3 regions of the Brevibacillus sp. HB1.1 genome follow, and region 1 is predicted to be linked to each of the others. Evidence: riboswitches for the same ligand, from Rfam matches in the RefSeq annotation. Region 1 holds a riboswitch; each other region holds the start of a gene.
The links. Region 1 has a riboswitch for cobalamin ahead of metE (5-methyltetrahydropteroyltriglutamate--homocysteine S-methyltransferase). Riboswitches for the same ligand answer to the same signal wherever they lie in the genome.
Positions count from the first base shown of each region.

Region 2: another riboswitch for cobalamin. It lies ahead of HPY27_RS19995 (ABC transporter substrate-binding protein); the one in region 1 lies ahead of metE (5-methyltetrahydropteroyltriglutamate--homocysteine S-methyltransferase).
Region 3: another riboswitch for cobalamin. It lies ahead of HPY27_RS26155 (energy-coupling factor ABC transporter permease); the one in region 1 lies ahead of metE (5-methyltetrahydropteroyltriglutamate--homocysteine S-methyltransferase).

Region 1 covers NZ_JABMIV010000001.1:57,457-64,922, reverse strand. The annotation lists gene nrdE (class 1b ribonucleoside-diphosphate reductase subunit alpha) at 1-251, shown strand, start outside; gene nrdF (class 1b ribonucleoside-diphosphate reductase subunit beta) at 307-1,257, shown strand; cobalamin riboswitch at 1,345-1,543, shown strand; gene metE (5-methyltetrahydropteroyltriglutamate--homocysteine S-methyltransferase) at 1,689-3,971, shown strand; gene HPY27_RS00280 (acyl-CoA thioesterase) at 3,986-4,480, shown strand; gene HPY27_RS00275 (SgcJ/EcaC family oxidoreductase) at 4,625-5,077, opposite strand; gene HPY27_RS00270 (hypothetical protein) at 5,243-6,220, shown strand; gene HPY27_RS00265 (4Fe-4S single cluster domain-containing protein) at 6,234-6,800, shown strand; gene HPY27_RS00260 (AAA family ATPase) at 6,818-7,466, shown strand, end outside.
Region 2 covers NZ_JABMIV010000008.1:68,745-76,210, forward strand. The annotation lists gene HPY27_RS19970 (dipeptidase) at 1-192, opposite strand, end outside; gene HPY27_RS19975 (helix-turn-helix transcriptional regulator) at 215-865, opposite strand; gene HPY27_RS19980 (RidA family protein) at 867-1,334, opposite strand; gene HPY27_RS19985 (heme ABC transporter ATP-binding protein) at 1,516-2,331, opposite strand; gene HPY27_RS19990 (FecCD family ABC transporter permease) at 2,328-3,386, opposite strand; gene HPY27_RS19995 (ABC transporter substrate-binding protein) at 3,411-4,430, opposite strand; cobalamin riboswitch at 4,601-4,800, opposite strand; gene HPY27_RS20000 (M24 family metallopeptidase) at 4,814-5,908, opposite strand; gene HPY27_RS20005 (alpha/beta fold hydrolase) at 6,027-6,803, shown strand; gene HPY27_RS20010 (ABC transporter permease) at 6,862-7,466, opposite strand, start outside.
Region 3 covers NZ_JABMIV010000013.1:118,583-126,048, forward strand. The annotation lists gene ald (alanine dehydrogenase) at 1-1,022, shown strand, start outside; gene HPY27_RS26135 (Ger(x)C family spore germination protein) at 1,081-2,259, opposite strand; gene HPY27_RS26140 (spore germination protein) at 2,256-3,638, opposite strand; gene HPY27_RS26145 (GerAB/ArcD/ProY family transporter) at 3,628-4,728, opposite strand; gene HPY27_RS26150 (quinone-dependent dihydroorotate dehydrogenase) at 4,880-5,971, shown strand; cobalamin riboswitch at 6,105-6,298, shown strand; gene HPY27_RS26155 (energy-coupling factor ABC transporter permease) at 6,442-7,206, shown strand; gene HPY27_RS26160 (energy-coupling factor ABC transporter substrate-binding protein) at 7,203-7,466, shown strand, end outside.

The DNA of each region.
Region 1 (7,466 bases):
TGTCGCAGGAAAACTATTTTTACTACAAATCGGCGTATGTGATCGATCAATTCAAAGTGATTGATCTGATTGCCGAAATTCAAGAGCACATTGACCAAGGAATTTCGACTGTGCTGCACGTGAACAGCAATATTTCAACCAGAGAACTGGCTCGCTATTACATTTACGCAGCGAAAAAAGGTCTGAAGTCACTCTACTATACGCGTACGAAGCATTTGACTGTAGAAGAGTGCATTAGCTGCGCGATCTAGTGAACGAGCTTCATAAAAGGAAAAGCATCAAGCAAAAAGAGAAGAGGAACGCCATATGAAAGCAGTCAATTGGAACAGGCCGGACGACGATTTTACGATGACGTTTTGGAATCAGAACATCATGCAGTTCTGGACGGATGATGAGATCCCACTGTCAGATGACAAGATGTCCTGGATGGAGCTCAGTGCGACTGAACGGGACACGTATAAAAAAGTATTGGGCGGTCTCACCTTGCTGGATACGGTCCAAGGTGGAGTAGGGATGCCGAAGATCATGGAGCATGTCGATGGACTGCAAAGAAAAGCGGTTCTCGCCTTCATGGGCATGATGGAGCAAATCCATGCCAAATCGTACAGCAGTATTTTTACAACGCTGGCATCGACAGAAGAGATTGACGGTATTTTTTCGTGGGTGGAAAACAATCCGCATCTGCAAAAGAAAGCGGCCCTCATCTCGAAACGCTATCAAGAAATTGAGAAACCGAAAGACTTGTACATGGCGATGGTAGCCTCTGTCTTCCTGGAAAGCTATCTGTTTTACAGCGGCTTCTTCTATCCGCTCTATTTGGCGGGGCAAGGAAAGATGACTAGCAGCGGGGAAATTATCGACCTGATTGTTCGCGACGAGAGCATCCACGGACTCTATGTCGGCGTTCTTGCGCAAGAAGTATATCAAGGTCTGAGTGTGGTCGAGCAGACCGCAGCAAAAGAGGAGCTGTATGCCCTTTTGCATGAGCTGCAAGAAAATGAAGAGGCCTATACGACTTCGTTGTATACGGAAATCGGATTGGCTGACGAGGTTCATGTGTACGTGCGTTACAACGCGAACAAAGCATTGATGAATCTGGGGCTGGACCCGTTATTCCCAGAGGAAGAAGTGAACCCGATCGTACTGAACGGCATTCGCACGCAGACGAAGCAGCATGACTTCTTCTCGAAAAAAGGAAATGGCTATGTCCGTACGCTAAACGTAGAGCCGTTGACCGATGATGATTTTAAATTTTAGTATGACAAAAAATGGATTCTGTGTTACTGTATGAACAGTATGCTGCCCTGCTAATTTATGGGGGGCACTTCACAGAACCATGACAATTTCATAAGAGTGGAAACAGGTTCTTTGGTCATCAAGATGGACCAAGGATGAAAAGGGAAGTCGGTGAGAATCCGACACGGTCCCGCCACTGTATGAGGGGAGTCGGCACATTTTTCAGCCACTGATCCAAACGGATTGGGAAGGCATGTGCAGATGATGATCCCAAAGTCAGGAGACCTGCCTGTTTCGACGACACTGCTTAACCTACGGGAGATAGGGAGGTGTTAGGATGCTGTGATCTCAGTGCTTATTTGGCATTTCTAACGTTCTTTTTGATCGTTGGAGATGCTTTTTTTATTGGGCGGATTCAAGTCAAGATCGAATAAAGAATGGAGTGGAAGCTCATGAAAAGCAGCAATTTGGGATATCCACGGATCGGGAAGAACCGCGAGTGGAAAAAGGCATTGGAAGCATTTTGGGCAGGCACTATCGGTGAGGTGGGCTTGGAGCAGCAAATGGAACAAATCCGTCAACAACATCTACTGAGTCAGCAGGAAAAAGGGGTCGAGCTGATCCCTGTGGGTGACTTTACGTACTACGATCACATGCTGGATATGGCTGTGATGTTTGGAATGGTCCCCAAGCGTTATGAATACGAGGGTGGCCCGGTTTCGTTAGCCACATACTTCGCCATGGCTCGCGGTTCGAAGGAAGCTGTCGCCAGTGAAATGACGAAATGGTTTAACACGAACTACCATTATATCGTCCCGGAGTTCGGTGAACGTCAACCAGTCATTACGGAGAACAAGCCTCTCCAGGCATATTTGGAGGCCAAAGAAAAGTTTGGAATCATCGGAAAGCCTGTCATTGTAGGTCCGTATACGTTTGTCAAATTGTCCAAAGGATATGAGAAAAACGAATTTGAGCCCATCGTGGATCAACTCGTTCCGCTTTACATAGACGTTCTCCGGGAGTTGGAGCTACACGGCGTGGAATGGGTGCAAATCGATGAGCCTGCATTTGTACTGGATGTCTCGGTGCGTGATCGCGCCATCATCAAACGTATCTATACGCAAATCGGTCAAGCACTACCGCATATCCAGTGCATGCTGCAAACTTATTTTGAAGCGGTGGATTGGTATGAGGAGCTAGTTTTCTTACCGGTAAAAGGAATCGGTCTTGATTTTGTACACGGAGCGAAGCGTAATCTGACCAATCTCAAAACACACGGGTTTCCAGCAGACAAGATTCTCGCAGCGGGAATCATCGACGGTCGAAACATATGGCGTGCATCGATTGAGGAGAAGTGGGAACTAGTCAAAGAAATTTCCGAGATTGTTCCACTCGAAAAGCTGTGGTTGCAGCCGTCCAGTAGCTTATTGCACGTACCAGTATCGGTTGAAGCAGAGAAGGACTTGCCTGAGGAAGTCATGCCTGCATTGGCATTTGCGGATGAAAAGTTGGGGGAAGTTCAGCTTTTAGTCCGAGGATTCCGATATGGTAAGTATGTCATCTCAAAAGAGATTGCTCAAAATGAAACGGACTTGCTCAAGCTGGCACTATCCCCAGCGAGGAATCGTCAAGAAGTGAAGAATGAGCTACGCCAAATGGCAGCTGGAAAACCTGAAAGAAGCGTTCCATACCAAGAACGTCGTGAGATTCAACAAAATACGTGGAAGTTGCCACTGCTGCCAACGACCACAATTGGTAGCTTCCCGCAGACGTCAGAGGTTCGCCAAGCCCGACAACAGTTTAAAAAAGGTAACTGGGCAGCGGAGCAATATGATGCTTTCATTCAAGCGCAAATCAAGGAATGGATCGATATACAAGAAGAGCTCGGTCTGGATGTCCTCGTCCATGGGGAGTTCGAACGAACAGATATGGTCGAATATTTTGGAGAAAAGCTCGATGGCTTTTTGTTCACGAAAAATGGCTGGGTGCAGTCGTATGGCTCCCGTTGCGTAAAGCCACCTGTTATTTACGGAGATGTGGAGTTTGTTGCACCAATGACAGTCAAAGAAAGTGTGTATGCAAAATCATTGACGGACAAACCAATGAAGGGTATGTTAACTGGTCCAGCGACCATTTTGAATTGGTCGTTCGCGCGGGTCGATGTCTCCAGACAAGAAGTGTGCGAGCAAATCGCCTTGGCATTGCGAAAAGAAGTAGAAGCCTTGGAAGAGGCGGGTATTCTCATGATCCAAGTCGATGAGCCAGCACTTCGCGAAGGATTGCCGCTCAAAAAAGAAGAGCAAGCAGCTTATCTCGAATGGGCCGTCAGAGCGTTTCGTCTAGCGACCTCTACCGTTGCGCCAAGTACCCAAATTCATACCCATATGTGCTATTGCGAATTCCATGATTTTATGGATGTCATCAGCGAACTCGATGCCGATGTAATTTCGATTGAGACTTCCCGCAGCCACGGAGAGCTCGTGTCTGTGTTCGAAACAGGTACGTATGACAAAGGCATCGGGCTCGGCGTATATGATATCCATAGCCCCCGAATTCCAGCAGTCTCAGAAATGGAAGATATGGTAGCACGGGGTGTACAAGTACTTCCACCCGATCAATTTTGGATTAACCCGGATTGCGGGCTGAAGACAAGAGGGAGAGAAGAAACCGTTCAGTCATTACGAAACATGGTTGCGGCAACGAAGGCGATTCGGAATCGTTTGACATCCCAGTAGGGAAGGTGCACACGATGAGAGGAGCCACACAAATGATGACGGAAGCACGACCGATCCAACAATCGAGAACCTTTTTGACTGATCTCGTCTTGCCACCGGATACCAATCACCACCATACCATTTTCGGCGGGAAAGTCATGGCATATGTAGACAAGATCGCCTGCATCGCAGCCATGCGACATTGCCGTAAACCTGTTGTCACTGCGTCCAGTGATTCCTTCGATTTTCTCGCACCAATCAAAACAGGGGAAGCGATCAACCTGGAGGCCTATGTCACCTGGACCCATAAGACATCGATGGAGGTATTCGTGAGAGTGGAAGCGGAGAACTTGTTGACGGGGGAAAAGCGCATGACAGCACGCGCGTATCTGACGATGATTGCCCTCGACGATCAAGGAAAGCCGACGATCGTACCTGGTGTCATTCCTGATACAGAAGAAGAGCGCATACAGTATGAAAAAGCAAAGGAACGCCATGGATTGAGAAGAAAGCGTAAGGTAGAGATGTAAAGAAGACGATGCCTCCATTGACCTTGTATGCAACAGGTTACTGGAGGCATCTTTATTCGCATTCATACACCATTTTCAAATATTCAAAATGACTTCCATTTCGTAAAACGCATACTGCATGATGCATGATGCGTAAGTCCCTCCTTAGAGCAACCCTTGCCGCAGCTCTTCTGTAAACTGCTCGACTAGGTCGGGTCTACCGTGAAACTGAGCAGGGGTATTTTGAAAGAGTGTGACTTCCCATTTGTCTCCTTGCTTTGCCGCTACGAGCGTCTGATGCGTATTCAATGCGGGGTCCAACTCGCTTTTTCCTGGTGGAATCATGCCTGCTATTGCTCGGACGATACCAACTTCTTCGCTCAACAACCGTACCGACCGGATTTTATAGACAAAGGGAGGTGTTTGATGATGGGAGAAAATTTCGTCGAGATGACTGAAAATCTCGTCACGCCCAATGATCTGACTGCCATCAAAGCCAATCAATTCACCTTCTGTCGCAAAAGGAGTGGACATACCAGTAGCACTGCGATCATTCCAGCCTGTGATGAGTTGCTCATAAAGGGTGCGTATCGCATTTGCGCTTGTTGTTTTTTGCATGATTGTTTCCTCCTGCTTTTCCAATTGGAAGATAGCTTATCATAAATGATCTTTTGCATGCAAAAAAGCCGCTGTCTTACTCAGCGTGCCGATTAATAGCAAGAACATTTTGTGTTATATGGGAAAAAAGTAATATAATAGCATAATGATAGAGGGGGGACCTATATGGATACACAAGATGAGAGTGTCAAAGAAATTAACGCCAAAATCAAGACGTTATGGAAAAGTGTCATTATTTTTGGCCTTTTTACTATTGTAGGCATTTTTGCTGGAAATGTCATTCTTATTCTTATTGGTTTGTTATTTGTAATTGGTGGCATTTGGGGGATTGGGAAATTTAAGAAAATGCTACAAAATCAATTAACGGATTATCAACCTGGAAAAGGATTTTCGTTTTTCCGTAAGACTGGGGAGCAAAAGATTAAGCAGATTACATATAGCCAGTATGGGCTAGCGGGACTTATTCTTGTTTGCGTTCTACTAAAGTTATCGACTTTTTATGCGATTTCTTTCGGAGTCATTGGTATTTTAGTACTTCAGTACACTTTTAAAAGACGAATTTCGCTCCATACGAAAATTGATGATGCTTCCTTATTTGAATTAGAGGAAATTGGAATTATTACTTCAAAAGATATTGTCAACGCTTTGTATAAGGATTTTGAAAGTTGGACGAATGTACAGCCGGGAAACAAAGTCTTTCTCGTCAAGCAGGATGCACTTGTTTGTATCGTGATGAATGAGAACTTGAAAGCAGTACGAAGGGAATGGCAGCTTCGTGATATCAAAAAGCTGGGTCTATTAGGTAGTGGGAATGATGGGCAAGGATTGCTCCTATTTCTTGGAATCTCCCAAGATGAAGTCATACGCTTAAAAATGGAAGGGAGTAGCTTTCAAGATTCACCGGAACAATTCATGACCTACTTTTTACAAGCACTGGATAAAGCACACTTGTCGACGCAAGTGGACATTGTCAAGAATACTCGAGATGGCAGGTACTTACAAACATCGGAGAATCATAACATGTCCACCTCGCCTTCTCATACCACAAACAATCGAAAATTGGATATCGAGGTAACTGACGAAACTGCATCGACTAAAATGGAGAGATCGAGTGGGAATAGCGGGCGTATCTTGGATTTGTAGGAGGAAATCGAGCTTGTCATCGACATTGCGAATACATGAAATATGTACGCACAGCAGAGTAAATGGACCCGGCGTGAGAGCGGTCGTCTGGGTGCAGGGTTGCTCCATAGGTTGCAAAGGGTGCTTTAATCCAGAGACGCATCCTGATCGTCAAGGAGGCACATTGCGCGACCCGCAAAATCTGGGAACAGAACTTGGACACTTGAAGATTGATGGTATCACTGTTTCAGGTGGGGAACCACTTGATCAAGCGGAACAACTGGTGGATATGGTTGAAGCATTTCGAAAAATTCATACCGGCACAGCACTTCTTTACTCAGGCTATACGGTAGAGAGTATATTAAAAAGCAATGCCAAAAGAAAAGCACTCCTCCAATTTGATGCGGCATTAGTCGGACCTTATCTTCATCAATCAGATGAGATTTGGCATGGGAAGAAGCTGCTTTTGCTCACAGGTCGTATATCTTCTGACGAGTTAAAGCCACAGAGAAGAGTGGAACTCGTAACAAATACAGAATCCATTCATGTAACTGGATTTCCTACTGAACGTATGAAAAACAAGATACAAATTTTGCTGTAAGATGGAGGCCCAAGAATATGCTACAGGATTTCATCGAAGAAGTAGGTTATTTAATACGCGCACGATATAGTATTCTCTATATTTTTACACAAGAAGAGGAGCGGGCGCTGGAGGTTTTTCAAAGCATTGGCACGCAACTAAATAAACGTATTATCGTTTGGACCGCGACAAAGGGTTTGATTTTGGACGGTGACGAGCTAGATTCTAAGAGTACAGATTTTCGAGTAGCATTGGAGATGGCAGAAGATTTAGCGAAAGAACCGACGCTTTTTGTTTGGTGTGATCTGCATCCGTTTATTCGAGGCTCCAGTTCGCCTATTTACATCCGGAAGTTTCGGGAATTTGCACAAAAAATAAGAATGGGCTCCCCCTCCAATTCGGTTATTATTTCTCCGAGTATAGAAATACCCATTGAGCTACAAAAGGAGATTACGATCTTGGATTTACCACTTCCTGAATTGGAGGAGGTAAAACAGATTATCGTAAACTTCACGGATGCTTACAAGGGACGACCTGGGGTTATGATTGACCAATCTCCTGAAGTGATAGAAGCTTTAGCTCGTGCAGCTGTAGGTCTCACTCGTAGTGAAATAGAAAATTGTTTAGCAAAGGCATTAGTAAAAAATAAAGGCATCTCTGATTCCGATGTTTCTACGATTTTAGAGG
Region 2 (7,466 bases), on a different contig from region 1:
CTCTACGAACACTGCTGCTACGATGGAATGCACGCCACCCTGCTGGAACCGTGGCAAATACTCTGTCTCGATCATTTTGGTTCGACCGTATCCACGCTGAATCTCCACATCCATCAGCAGATCAAAATGCCCATCTAGAACGTGAACACCGTCATGAAATTTGCGCGCCTGTTCTCTCGTTACTTCCGTCATACGGGTCATCTCCCATCTTGTTCTATGGATTTTTCTTATCGAGATAGTTGTAAACCGTGAATTTGGATATATCCAACAAATCCGCGACGTATTGCACGGCTCCTTTGATCAAAAAGAGACCCATTTCATCCAACTGGTGGATAAATTGAATCTTCTCTTCTTTTTGCATCAGGGCGATTGGTTTGCCTGTTCGTTTCAGGCAATCGTCTATCATTTGCTCCATTAAAGTCCCGACAGTCGGGGCGAAGTTCTCTTCCGCTTTTTCTGACTCACGCTTGTCTTGGATCACCATCATCGATTCGATGAATGATTGCGCCATTACGAGATGAGTGATATCAAGATTGATGCACAGACTGCCAATGACTTCTCCTTGCTCATCCTTGATGTAAATGGAGCTCGATTTGATCTGTTTGCCTTTGATGGTGTCGTTGCGGTAGTTGAGGTCAAAAGCTTCTTCACTGACCTTCGCCGTACGTAAAGCTTGCAGTGCCAAATTCGTTACCGGCGAACCAATTTGCCTGCCACTGACATGGCCGTTGGAAATGGCAATGATCGATGAGGAAATATCGCCTGTCAGATCATGTAATACCACTTCACAATGCTCGCCAAATGTCCGTGCCAGTCCCTCTACTACCGGAATGTAGCTTGCTAATATCGGATGTACGTTTTTCATATTACCCCTCGTTCACTTCCACAATCATCTCAATTTCGATCGGATTGTTAAACGGAAGAACAGATGTCCCAGCTGCCGCTCTCGCATGCTTACCCGCTTCACCAAAAATTTCGATGAGGAAATCAGAAGCTCCATTAACCACCCGCGGCTGCTCGTAGAAATCAGGGGCGCTGCTGACGAGTGCGAACAGCTTGACAATCCGTGTGATTCGATCCAAATCACCAATCTCGCTTTTCAAAATGGCTAGCAGATTCAGAACCGTGACCTTTGCAGCCTCGTAGCCCTGCTCGATCGTCACATCCGATCCGAGCCTGCCTAGATATATCGGGTTTCCATTTACATAGCACCCAGCACCGGATGTATAAATGACATTGCCAGTCTGTACACATGACACATAGTTCGCCATGGTTGGAGGAACTGGCGGCAACTCATACCCTAACTCTTTTAAACGCTGCTCTACTTTGGACATAAGACCATCACCTCGTCATCAATTTCATCCCTTTCTTTAACCATACTATTCTGTAAATTCTTCTTCAACAATTTTTTGTATGATAAAAAATTTATTTGAAATCCATATACTGTAGCCTTAACAAAAAAGGACGCCGACTAGGCATCCCCTTATGAAAATCACAGAAAACTCAACTCCGCCCCTATCCGTTGGCTCCACTCATTACCTTCTGGATAGATGGTTTCACACGGATCGCTTCCGAGTAGAAATACACATGTCTTTTGCCTGTAATGGGATGGGTCGTCACTTCTGTCTCTACGCCGAAAACATTCCGAATCAGCTGGGGTGTCAAGACTTCCTCCGGCGTCCCTGAGGTAACGATTTCCCCCTCACAGATCACGTACAGACGATCACAGTACATCGCTGCGATATTGAGATCATGCAACGAAGACAAGACCGTAATTCCCAGCGTTTTGACCAGATCCATGACCTGCAATTGGTATCGAACATCCAAATGATTCGTCGGTTCATCAAGGACAAGAAACTCAGCTTGCTGCACCAACGCTCTGGCAATCAGCACCCGCTGCTTCTCCCCACCCGATAAACTGAAAAAGCTGCGATCGGCATATGTATGCATCCCTACCCGCTGTAGCGCATCTTCACAAATTCGAGCGTCTTCTGCGTTATCGGACTGAAACAGCCGTTTATGCGGAGCACGTCCCATATTCACGATTTCGGTTACCGAAAAATCGAATTCAACAGAGGACTCCTGCCGTACTGCCGCCATTCGCTGAGCGTTTTGACGTGAGGTTAACTTATACACGTCGTCGCCATCAAGCGAGATCCATCCCGAACGCGGCTTCAATACGCGATAAATGCTTTTTAGCAATGTGGACTTCCCACTGCCATTCGGCCCGATCAGCCCCACAAACTCTCCAGAGCGCACCTCCAGACTGACGTTGCGAAGGATTTCCTTTTTCTCCAGTTCGACCGATATATTCTCCACCAACAAATTCATCGTTCGCTACCTCCAAAGGAATAAGAACTCCGCAACATCAACCAGATAAAGAATGGACCTCCACACAGCGCTGTCAAAATACCAATTGGCAGCTCTTCCGGTGCAAATGCGAGCCTGGCGACTACATCAACCCAGATTAGAAATATCGCGCCAAATAAAGCGCTGACAGGAAGAACACGTCTGTGATCTGATCCGACCATCACACGGACGATGTGGGGCATCATTAATCCGACAAAACCGATTGATCCCGCGATGGACACGATTACCCCCGTGAGAAGTGCCGTGATCACCAGGAGAAGCTTGCGGAATTGTACCGTATTAACCCCCAATGTCCCCGCTGACTCCTCGCCCATCAGCATCGCATTCAACGAGCGGTATTGGGCCATTAAGACGATGAGACAGATGACGACAATCAATGTAGGAATAGTCAGGTACTCCCATTTCCCGCCAGCCAGACTTCCACTTAACCAAAACAGGACCGTCCCAATTCCATGCTCATTCGGCGCTGAAAAGACAAGGAGACTGGTAATGGCAGACAAGATCGCAGATATCGCAATTCCAGCCATGAGCAGGCGTACTGTGGAGTTTTGTCCTCCGATACGGGATAGCGTAAAAATGAGAATGATTGACACAAGGGAGCCTGTAAAAGCGCCAAAGGATAGCGCATACTGCCCGTACATGCTGAATGCTCCGAATATAATGACCGAGGTAGCTCCAACCGAAGCACCTGAAGATACACCTAACACATACGGGTCAGCCAGGGAGTTGCGAACCAACGACTGGATCGCTACTCCCACGACAGACAGACCTGCGCCGACGATCGCCCCCAAGAGTACACGCGGAAAGCGAATATCCCAAATAATCGTTTGCTCCCCTTTGGACCAATCCACCTCAATCCATTGGGTCAATATCGGAATTTTTGATAAGGCGATTTTCCATACCGTTGTCGGCTTAATCTCCACTGATCCCAAGGTAACTGCGAACGTAATCGAGAGGAAGAGTCCGACCAGTAGAGTAATGATGATATAAGGTAACTTGATCTGTTGCAGTGTTATTCCCTCCCTTAAAAGGGGTGTACTCTATTTGAATTTATCCGGGTAGAGTCCTTCCGCCAAAATTTTTAGCGCAATCGGTGCTCGAACGCCTTCAGAAGCCGCGGACAATGGCAATACCATTAGTCGTTGATTTTTAATCGCCGGGATATCCGCCAGTTCTTTTTTGGTCAAAAGGAAATTGCGTTTTTGCTCAACGGTTCTATCACCGTAGTCTACGATAATAATCACGTCAGGATTGCGACTCACTACTTGTTCCCAACTGACCTCTGCCCAACCCTTTTGAATGTCATCAAAAATGTTCTTACCACCAGCAGTCTTGATTAAGGACGTCATGTAGTTGTTGGCTGCTGTGAATGGTTTATCTTCTCCGTTGTCGTACACGAATACTTTAAGCGGCTCGTCCACTTTGCCAATTTTACTAATCGTTTGATCCAATTCACTCTTCATTTTATTAATCAAATCATTGGCTTTGTCTTCCACACGGAAAATGCGTCCAATATTCGTAATGTCTGCAAACACATCGTCGATTGTCGGGCCAGGCATGCTAGAAGACGCTTGCAGATACGATTTGATGCCGACCTTTTCCAAATCCTGCATCGATCCTACACCCTTTTCGCCGAAGCCGCTTTTCCATCCGGCGTACACGAAGTCTGGGTTCGCTGCCAGCAGCACTTCTTTCGTAGGATACTTGTCAGACAGTACCGGAATCTTGTCGTAATCTGCTTTTAACTCTGGAAGGATTTTATCGTCTAGGTATGCAGTTCCGACCATTTTATCAGCCAGGCCCAATGCCAGCATGATTTCGGTAACGTGTTGGTTCAAAGTCACTGCACGCTCAGGTGCTGTTGGATAGGTCATTTCGATGCCATTATTGGTTAGTGTTACAGGCTTGCTCTCTGCTGCTGGTGCAGCCGTTTGTTCGGTTTTGGCTGGAGCCTGTGTTGTCGTAGTGGAGCCGCATGCCGAAACCAAAAGCATGGCAGCTGTCATGATACCGAAAGCTAGTCCTTTCATTACTGTATGTGGTTTGTTTGTCTTCAACATCTGTAATCCCCTTCTCTGTATGTATATGATGAGTTGAACGAAATCCTCCACAAAAAAAGCACCCCCCATTTCAATCGGGAGGTGCATGACAAACGTAGATATAGCTATAAGCAGGCACAAAGGCGCCGTTTCATAGGCTGTTTCCACATCTGCCCCATCCTCGTGGGTCGATTGTATATGATCGCATGGCAGGTCTCCTGGCTTACGAATCAACACACCCAGCTACCTTCCCATTTTTTGTCTCGCAAAAAACAGTGGCTATTCGCTAGTTGCTCCTCGTTACAGTGGCGGGACCGCGCCGGTTTCTCACCGGACTTCCCTTTTAAGCTGACGGCATATGCCATCTAGCACCATTCGATACGTATTCAATTTTTACGATTTATTCATTCATTGATAGTAGTCAGTTTTTTCGGGAACTGCGTGAGAATTTCAACGCCCGTTTCCGTAACCAATACATCGTCTTCAATCCGCACTCCGCCTACACCTGGCAGATAGATGCCTGGCTCGATCGTAAAGACCATCCCTGGACGAAGCACTTCTTGGTTCTGGCTGTGAACAGATGGATATTCATGTACATCCATCCCAAGTCCATGCCCAAGACGGTGCATGAAGTATTCTCCGTAGCCTTTTGCGGTGATGACATCGCGAGCGGTTTTATCCAAATGCGCAAAAGTCACACCCGGACGAATCTCAGCAATGGCCGCTTCGTTGGCAGCCAATACTGTCTCGTAAATTTCTTGAAGCTGAGCACTGATCTCGCCTACAGCAAAGGTACGGGTAATATCGGATACATATCCGTTGGCTGCTACCCCGATATCAAACAAAAGCAAGTCGCCTTCTTGCACCTGGCGCGTTCCTGGTTTCCCGTGTGGCAGTGCCGACTTCTCCCCTGCCAATACCATGGATGTAAAGGACGGACCTTCGGCACCCAAGCGCTTCATCTGGAATTCCAGCTCAGCTACGATTTCTGTCTCGGTCATGCCTGTCTTGACTTTTTTCAGGGTCTCCCGCAAGGACTCCTCGACCAACTGAACAGCGTGCTTCAAACGCTCCACTTCATCCGCCGATTTGATCAAACGCATTTCACGCAGTGGCTCTTCCACATCCACATAGCTCGACGCCAGAACAACTTGTCCAAGTGCTTCATAGCGCTCGACAGTCATATGACTTTTTTCAATACCGAGCTTCGTCAAGTTCGCTGGCAACACTTGCTTGAGGATTTCATAGGGGTTTTGGATATCCGTATGTGTATGGATATCTTGAACGAACGAAGCCTCTGCGGCTGCCTCACGATCAAGAGCAGGTACAATCAAAGAAGGTTTTCCCTCAGCAGGAATAACGAGACCCATAAAACGTTCATGCGGGTCTGTAAAAAATCCGGTCAAATAGTAAACGTGCTTAGGGGAGGTAATCAACACCGCGTTCAGCTCTTGCTCTGTCAAAAACGTGTGGAGCTTCGAAATGCGCTCTTGAAACAACTTCTTCACCCTGCTTTCACCAATTATTCTATTGCGAGAATACCACTTCCCCATCAAAAAAAGAAGAGTTCAAATGAAAAATCTACTTCATATCGGACAACCTAAGGGTGGGGTGAAAATGAAAATGGAACAAATACTCGTCCATCAGGATGGCAAGCAGTTTGCTTTTCACATATCGGGAAAAGGCCAGCCGTTATTGTGTATCCATGCGCCATGCATCGGCTCTATCAATTTTGTTTATCAGCAAACACTCGCAGATACATATCAGATCATTGTCCCTGATTTGCCCGGACATGGCGACAGTTCACCGATGGAGAAGCCCTTTTCCATTGGGGAGCTGGCAGAACAGCTCCATAAGCTTGTCCAGTCACTCGGCATTGAACGTCCCTTTATTTTGGGGTACTCCCAAGGTGTTTCCATCGCCCTTGAATATTGTCTTCGCTATTCGGATGCTGTAAAAGGCGCCATACTCGTGAGCGGCTTTTCCGAAGTGAATGACCTGTATTTACATGGACGATTTTGGATGGCACAGGCAATGTCGATGCTTCACGGAGTCCCTCTTCTTGCCCGTTCGATTGCTTCCTCACATGTCGCTGACCCAGAAATGCGTGAAAAATGGACGGTACAGGCCTCCAAAACAGATCCCACTAGCCTGAAATACCTTTACGCTGCCGGACATCGTTATCATTGTACGGAGCGTCTGGGCAACATCCAGCTTCCGATTTTACTTGCCTATGGCAAACAAGATCAACGGATGCACCATTATGCGCAGATGCTTACCATGAAATTGCCAAAAGCAAAACTCGAGATGATCCCTAACGTGAAGCATCAAGTCATCACGAAAGCTGCTCCTGCTTTCAATCAGTTGTGCCGCACCTTCATGGAAGAAGCATAAAAAAAGAAAAGACAGAAGGACGGGTACCTCCAGCCCCTTCTGTCTTTTTGCGTTTTGACTAGCTCTTCATACGCGGGTCGAGTGCATCGCGCAAGCCGTCCCCGATTAAGTTAAAGCCGAGAACTGTCAGCATGATAGAGAGCCCCGGAAAAATAACAGTCCATGGTGCTTTCTGAATGTACTGACGTGAATCAGCGAGCATTTTTCCCCATTCTGGTTCTGGCGCTTGTGCTCCCAGTCCGAGAAAGCCAAGTGCAGCTGCTTCGATAATCGCTGTTGCGATCCCCATCGTCCCGGTCACAATGATTGGTGCGAGGCTGTTCGGCAAAATATGCTGCATGATAATCCGGGAATTTTTCATCCCAATTGCCCGTGCGGCCATAACGAATTCTTCTTCCTTCAAGCTCAATACGCGGGCGCGTACTAACCGTCCAAATGTCGGAATGTTAATAATCGCAATCGCAATCAAGGCGTTTTGCAAGGAAGGACCCAAGATGGCAACAACAGCGATTGCCAACAGAATACTAGGAAAGGCAAGCATAATATCAAAGATACGCGAAATAATCGTATCGATCCATCTGCCATAGTATCCTGCCAAAAGACCGAGCAAGGTCCCTGCGAGAACGGAGCCAATGACAGAGAACGTCCCTACCCACAAAGAGA
Region 3 (7,466 bases), on a different contig from region 1:
TAGAAGCAAGTGCAGGGCAAGGCAGCGGTTTTACGAATGAAGATTACAAGGCAGTAGGCGCTGAGATCGTAGAAACAGCAGCAGAGGCATGGGCGTCTGACATGGTGATGAAAGTAAAAGAACCACTCCCTGCTGAATATGGATTTTTCCGCGAGGGTCTGATTCTGTTTACGTATTTGCATCTTGCACCAGAGCCTGAATTGACTCGTGAATTGATCGATAAAAAAGTGATTGCAATCGCTTACGAAACCATCCAGCTCGACAATGGCGCTCTGCCACTGTTGATGCCAATGTCTGAAGTAGCAGGCCGTATGTCTGTTCAAATCGGCGCGCAATTCTTGGAAAAGCAATACGGTGGAAAAGGCGTTCTGCTCGGTGGCGTACCAGGCGTACCAAAAGGCGAGGTAGTCGTAATCGGCGGCGGGATCGTAGGGACAAACGCGGCGAAAATGGCGCTTGGACTGGGTGCAAATGTAACGATTATTGATGTAAACGCAGACCGTCTGCGCCAACTGGATGACCTGTTCCAAGGCCGTGTTCAGACGTTGATGTCCAATTCCTTCAACATCGCAAACGCTGTGAAAAAAGCAGATTTGCTGGTAGGCGCTGTACTCATTCCGGGTGCTCGTGCTCCACGTCTGGTAACAGAAGATATGGTAAAAGACATGTCACCTGGTTCTGTAATCGTAGACGTTGCGATTGACCAAGGTGGATCGATTGAAACCGTAGATCGCATCACGACTCATGACAAGCCAACCTATGAGAAGCACGGTGTGATTCACTACGCGGTAGCCAACATGCCTGGTGCAGTCGCTCGTACATCTACATTGGCCCTGACCAACGTAACCGTTCCTTATGCGGTACAATTGGCGAACAAAGGCTACGCACAAGCAATTCGCGACAATAAAGCATTGGCAAAAGGCGTAAACGTCATCGACGGCAAAGTAGCTTACAAAGCTGTAGCTGATGCGCATAACCTGCCGTATGCTTCTATCGAAGAAGTTTTGCTGGTGAAAAACTAGCCTTACGGTAAATAGAAAGAAGAAACTGCTTGTCCGTTCTTACGGCAAGCAGTTTTTTTCATTCATTCGGCCCAAGCGGGTCAGGGTATTTGGCCGAACCCATCTTCATTTTTCCAGAATCACTTAAATACATATTCACCTGGATTTGGGTCAGGGAATCAGGTGTGAGCTTATTGCGCTTGCGTATTTCGTATTTTCGCCAAGCTTGGTAGTCTTTTTTAAACAAACGTTCCTCCAAGCTATACAGATCAACCCCTGCTTTGACTCCTTTTAGAAACGTCCCGCGAATTTGCTCGGCTACCTGTTCTTCGGAGTTTTTCCGTACGAAAGTAGGCGTAACGGCACTCATCATTTCACGAACGAACCCCTTTAGTCGGACATTGACCTGATAACGAGGAAGCTCTCCAGTGGTAATCGGAGTGATGTCCAATTCAACATGCTCGATGCGCATGGTTGCTTTGGGAGTGTTGTTTTGTCGCACAACGAGGCCAGCAAATTCCGTGTCACTATTCATCCACCGAATCCCCATTAAATCACGATTGGGGAAGTAACCCAGCCAATTTCCACGATGTATGGCGTGGATGCCATCGATGGAGAGACGAGAAATAAAACGGTTATTTTCTTTCCAGGATCGCTCGTACAGCGTGATGTTTGGCAATAACACGGTGTTTGATGGCTCCCAAAAGCTCGAGATAAACCGAAAAAATTGGATCGGCTCGATAAACGAACGCTGCTCGTAAACATCCTTTGGCTGATGCAAGAGAGAGTCCAATGGAGAAAATCCGACCAAAGAATGGGAGCTTAACACTTTGTCAATCGGCTCCCGCGTTCCGAATACCCACTTGGTGTAACGAATCAGACCGTATCTGTTCATAATATCGTGGGAGGTGATGACGCCCTTTTGCAAGAGCCGCTCATGAAATACGATGGAGGATACAAAGCCTAGAAATACAGGTACCTGTGCGTTTTTTTGCAGGTTATCAAAGGCAGACTGAAGCGTTTTCCCTTTTCCGATCGAAATGGTCGCTGGTGGCGATTGAAGGGTGGTTGATGACTCCTGCTTCGCGACGGTAGACAGATCGGTGGATTGGGCGTACATAACATACTCATTGTTGACGTAATCAATGCCCATGGCAGATAAATAGCGAAGGTCCTGAATGGCTTTCTGATCCCAGCAGCCGCTAAGAAGAGTCGTTGCCAACAGCAGCATAGCAGAAGCAATCCGCATGCATTTCATTTGTTATCGCCACCCTTAGCAGCTCTCGTCCGAAAAAAACTGGTCATGGACTTGAACAAGACAATGAACAGTGTAAACAAGGAGTTGGATGAACCCATCAAAATATACGATCTGCCAAAGGAGGTCAAGGTGGACAAGTAGTATACGATGGCAATCATCCCGAGGATAAAGCCGTACATGCCGATGGTTGCGGAAAGGAAGAAAACAGCGAAACGAGCCACGGTTACCGCACCGCTTAATGACTGATTGACCAGTGTGAAGGAGGCAACGACTGTAAGGGAGCCGATAAACAACATCGAAGGCGAAGTCAGGCCTGCACGAATGGAAGCATCCCCGATAATCAGTGCACCGACCAGTGCCAGTGTTTGCCCGACGTTTTTGGGCAGACGGGCGCCTGCCTCACGTAGAAACTCAAAAATGAACAAGATGAGAAATAGCTCCATCGGCGCGGAAAAGGGCAACCCTTTTCTTCCCTGCGTAACGGTAGCGAGCAATTGAAAAGGATATTGCTCTATATTATAGGCGGATAGTGCAATCCAGAAGCCAGGCAGAAAGATTGCGATCCAAAATCCACCTAGGCGCAGCATGCGTTCCAGCCATACATAGGTAACAGGGTACTGATCGTCTTCGGGAGATTTGATTAGTTCGAGTAAGGTTACAGGTGCCACGAGTGCCAAGGGCGAGCCGTCTACCAATACGACGACCTTACCTTGCAGCAGCATGTAAATGACATAGTCAGGGCGTCCAGTATAATCAACCAATGGAAACAGGGAGTGAGTGTTGTCGCTCAGTATCTTTTCCAGAATGGCGCTGTTCACAATTTTTTTTGAGGTACATTTGTGTATTCTCTCACGCATCATCTCTACCAGATCTTCAGATACCCCATCTGTGATATACATCATACCGATTCTTGTGCGCGAGCGCGTTCCGAGAATAAAAGGCTCATAGGCCAGAGTAATCGTTCGCATGCGCTTGCGAATGAGAGCAACGTTCGTGGAGAGATCCTCGACGAAGCCGTCCCGAGGACCTTTTATCGAAATCTCTGTATTAGATTCTTCAGGAGTGCGCTCTGGACGATTGGAGATGTCCCAGGCAAACGGAGGAGAGTCACCAATAAAAATCAGTAAATCTCCTGCAAACAGTCTCTCAACCCACAACTCTGGGTTCGTGAAGAGCGGGAAAAGAGGCAGAGAACGCAAATCACCAATAGCCAGGAATCGCTCCAATTGCGGCAATGCCGTATCTTGTAATTGACGAACGTCTGCCAGTCCTTCGCAATAAAGCATCAATACAGGCTGGTCCTCGGATGTGACCGTGCGCATAAAAACGACGTCCGCACAATGCGCGAATTTTTCCCGCAGTTCCTCTTCAAGGGTCATGGCCTATTCCCTCCTGTTTGGATGGCTTGCGCAGAGTAACCAGCATGAGTGCGAGAGTAATCACAACGATAATGGCTAAGTAAAGCGGATAGTATACGTGCGTCAGAAAGGATACAAACTGCATGTCACTGTAGGGGAGGCTGGTAAAGGCGATCATGCTTCCACCTAGAAATATCATCATGAAGTTGCGCTGTTTTCGGTTACGGATCGTGAGTAAATCTCCCAAGAGCAACAAGCAAATGGTGATGCGTATAAAAGCCCCAGCGAGCCATTGAAAAATGGAGAAAAACTCCATGTTCTCGATGTCTTTTCCAATTGTGAGCAGCCGCCATTGCTCAAATGCCGGAAAGCGTTGGCGTGCAGACTCCACTGGTCCAAATTCCGCAATAGCTCCTGTCAACGGACTGAGTGTCAGCACAAGCGTGATGCCGAGCATGACCAAAAAGTGTACGAGGCGCAATGGCTTACGTACGTGAGGTTGGAGCAATAGTAGCAGGAACATCTCTGAAATGCCGCCACCTACATAGAGCATCCCGTGAAAAAGAGGACGATACCCATGCTGGAAAAGTGGCATCAAAAGACTATAATCCTTTTTAGGAATATTGCCAAAAGCGACGAAAAATCCGAGCATAACCACGATGGGCAGCAAGATTCCTGCTGTGATTCCTACAGAGGTTATTCCACCAATTGCAGCGAGTATACATAGTCCCATTAAGGCTAAGGCGGTCACCCACTCTGGTGTTCGAGGCAAGTAGTTAACGGTCGTCCATGTCTGGGTATCGATCAGATTGGTTAGGGCCATCATGTACAGGCAGACCATGATGGGGATGAGTAACAGATGGCTGACGATTTTTCCAGAGCGTTGGGCGAGCCATTCATGCAAAGAACGTTGCTTCATATTTCGATTAACCACAAACAGCAAGTACGCCCAGAAGGAAAAAGGGATACCAGCAAGCAACACGCTCAACCAAGCATCTCTTCCGGCTTTACTCAATAAGAGGGGGATGACGGTTACGTGGTTCGTAATGCCGATCGTCAGCATCATCACCATAATGGCTTGACCAATCCCGATTTTTCCGTCCACTTTCATGAAGACTTATCCCCCTGTACGTGGTGGTGCTGTTAGGATTTGCCTGCTTGCTTGGAAATATGTATCAACGTATAAAGGTTACATCCGCCCGAAAAAGTATGGTATTCTACTATGAGGTAAAAAGGTAGAAACGGAGTAAGGAGTGCAGCCGATGTATCAGCTCATAAGAAAATACCTGTTCCAGCATGATGCGGAAGAGATTCATGAAAAGACAATTGGTGCCTTAAGGCTGGTGGAGGATTCTGCTCCAGGCAAAAGCATCCTGAAGATGATCTATCAGGTAAAAGACCAGCGGTTGGAGAATAAGCTGTGGGGAATGACGTTTCCGAATCCAGTCGGACTTGCAGCCGGTTTTGATAAAAATGCGGAAGTCTATCATGCGTTGGGTGCTCTTGGTTTTGGGTTTGTGGAAATCGGGACGTTGACACCGCAGGGGCAGCCAGGCAATCCGAAGCCGCGTTTGTTCCGATTGCCGGAACATCAAGCTGTCATTAACCGGATGGGCTTCAACAATCACGGTGCGTATTTGGCTTCCCAGCATTTGGTCGATTACGCATACTCAGATGTTCCAATTGGGATTAACATTGGGAAAAACAAAGTAACGCCGAATGAAGAGGCGGCCATCGACTATAGCAAATGTATGGACATGCTCTATGCATACGGTCACTATTTCGTCATTAACATCAGCTCTCCGAATACCCCGAATCTGCGTGACTTGCAGGAGACAGAGAGCTTGCGTCATTTGGTGCGTGCAGTAAGGGAAAAGGCAACCGAAATGGAAGCACGTTCCATCAAGAAAAAGCCGATTTTGCTGAAAGTAGCACCAGACATGTCGGATGAGCACATGCGCGATGTTGTTCACGCTGCTGTTGAAGAAGGCATTGCCGGAATTATCGCTACCAATACGACACTGTCACGCGAGGCGGTTTCCGGACATCGTTTTGCCGAGGAAGCGGGCGGCTTGAGCGGAAGACCTCTTACGGAGCGTTCCACTGCTTGGGTGAAGGAGATTTATCAAGAAGTAGGAGACAAGGTACCCATCATCGGTGTCGGGGGCATTTATAACGGCGAAGACGCCTACGCGAAAATCCGAGCAGGAGCCAGTCTCGTTCAGGTGTATACGGGGATGATTTATCAAGGCCCAGGTATCGCCAAGCAAATTAACAAAAAGCTACTCAAGCTCATGCAGCGCGATGGTTTTAAACATATTAGTGAAGTAATTGGCGTAGACGCAAAAGAATAGATAGAACAAGTACGCATAGGTCGATGGCTCCGTTTGTAGTGGGGCATCGGCTTATGCGTTTTTGCTTATATTCTTCCGATTTATGTAGTGATCCGTTATAATGATGTGGGACAAACATGAATTGTCTGTCAACTTCATATGATCGGCGTTAGGTGCCTTTATGTGACGCATAAAGGGTAACAGGGAATCGGGTGAAAGTCCCGAGCGGTCCCGCCACTGTAACCAGGGAGCTCTCTTTGAGAAGGAAACCACTCATTTTTGTATGGGGAAGGACAAAGAGCGTATGGATCTGGAAGCCAGGAGACCTACCTAGTAGCCACACCCACAAAACCTTCGCGGAAAGGAGCGGTGAATACGAGGCAATGAGGCTGTATGTCAGTCTGTTGTTTTGTGTGCACATCTCGTCCATTGATGGATGGGATTTTTTTGTTTGTAGGAAAAGAACGAAAGTCAGTGAAGGAGGAAGGAACATGAATCGATCTCGTCTCGTATCTACTTGTTTGATGATCGCGGGCTTTGTCCTGTATTTCCTGCTCAATGAACCAGAGACAGGACATGCGATGCACATCATGGAAGGGTATTTGCCATTATCCTGGGCCTTATTTTGGTGGGCTGTCTTCTTGCCATTTTTTATTCTTGGGATTCGCTCGATTAACAAGATTGTAAAAGAACATCCCGAAATGAAGCTCCTTATTGGTGTTGCAGGAGCGTTTGCCTTTGTTTTATCTGCACTGAAAATCCCTTCAGTTACAGGCAGCAGCTCTCACCCGACTGGAACGGGCCTTGGCGCCATTATGTTTGGGCCTTTTGCGATGTCTGTGTTAGGGAGCATGGTGCTCTTGTTTCAAGCCTTGCTTTTGGCACATGGAGGTTTGACTACGCTAGGGGCAAATGCTGTATCCATGGCAGTAGTAGGACCACTGGTGGCATACGGAATCTATCGGGTGATCATGAAAGTGCGCGGAAGCCAGCGTCTGGCTGTTTTTGCGGCGGCTGCCTTGGCTGACCTCGCTACCTATGTGGTGACTTCGATTCAACTGGCACTCGCATTTCCAGCTGAATCTGGTGGAGTGTTGGCCTCGTTTGCCAAATTCGCAGGAATTTTTGCATTCACGCAAGTTCCGCTCGCAATCAGTGAAGGTCTGTTGACCGTTCTTGTTTGGAACTGGTTGTTATCTTACAACGCAAAAGAGCTTACACAGCTTCGTTTGCTCAAACGGGAGGAATCGCTGTGAAAAAAGGATGGAACTGGCTATTACTCTTGGGGGTAATCGTACTGGCGATTGTCCCACTGTTGCTGGTGCAGGATTCGGAATTTGGCGGCGCAGACGGCGTGGCGGAGGAAGCGATCAAGGAAATTGCTCCGAACTACGAACCGTGGTTCCAGCCGCTGATAGAACCGCCAGGGGGAGAGACGGAGAGCCTATTGTTTGCGGTGCAGGCGGCGTTGGGAGCGGGAGTGGTTGGCTACGCCGTGGGCTTATACAAAGGTCGG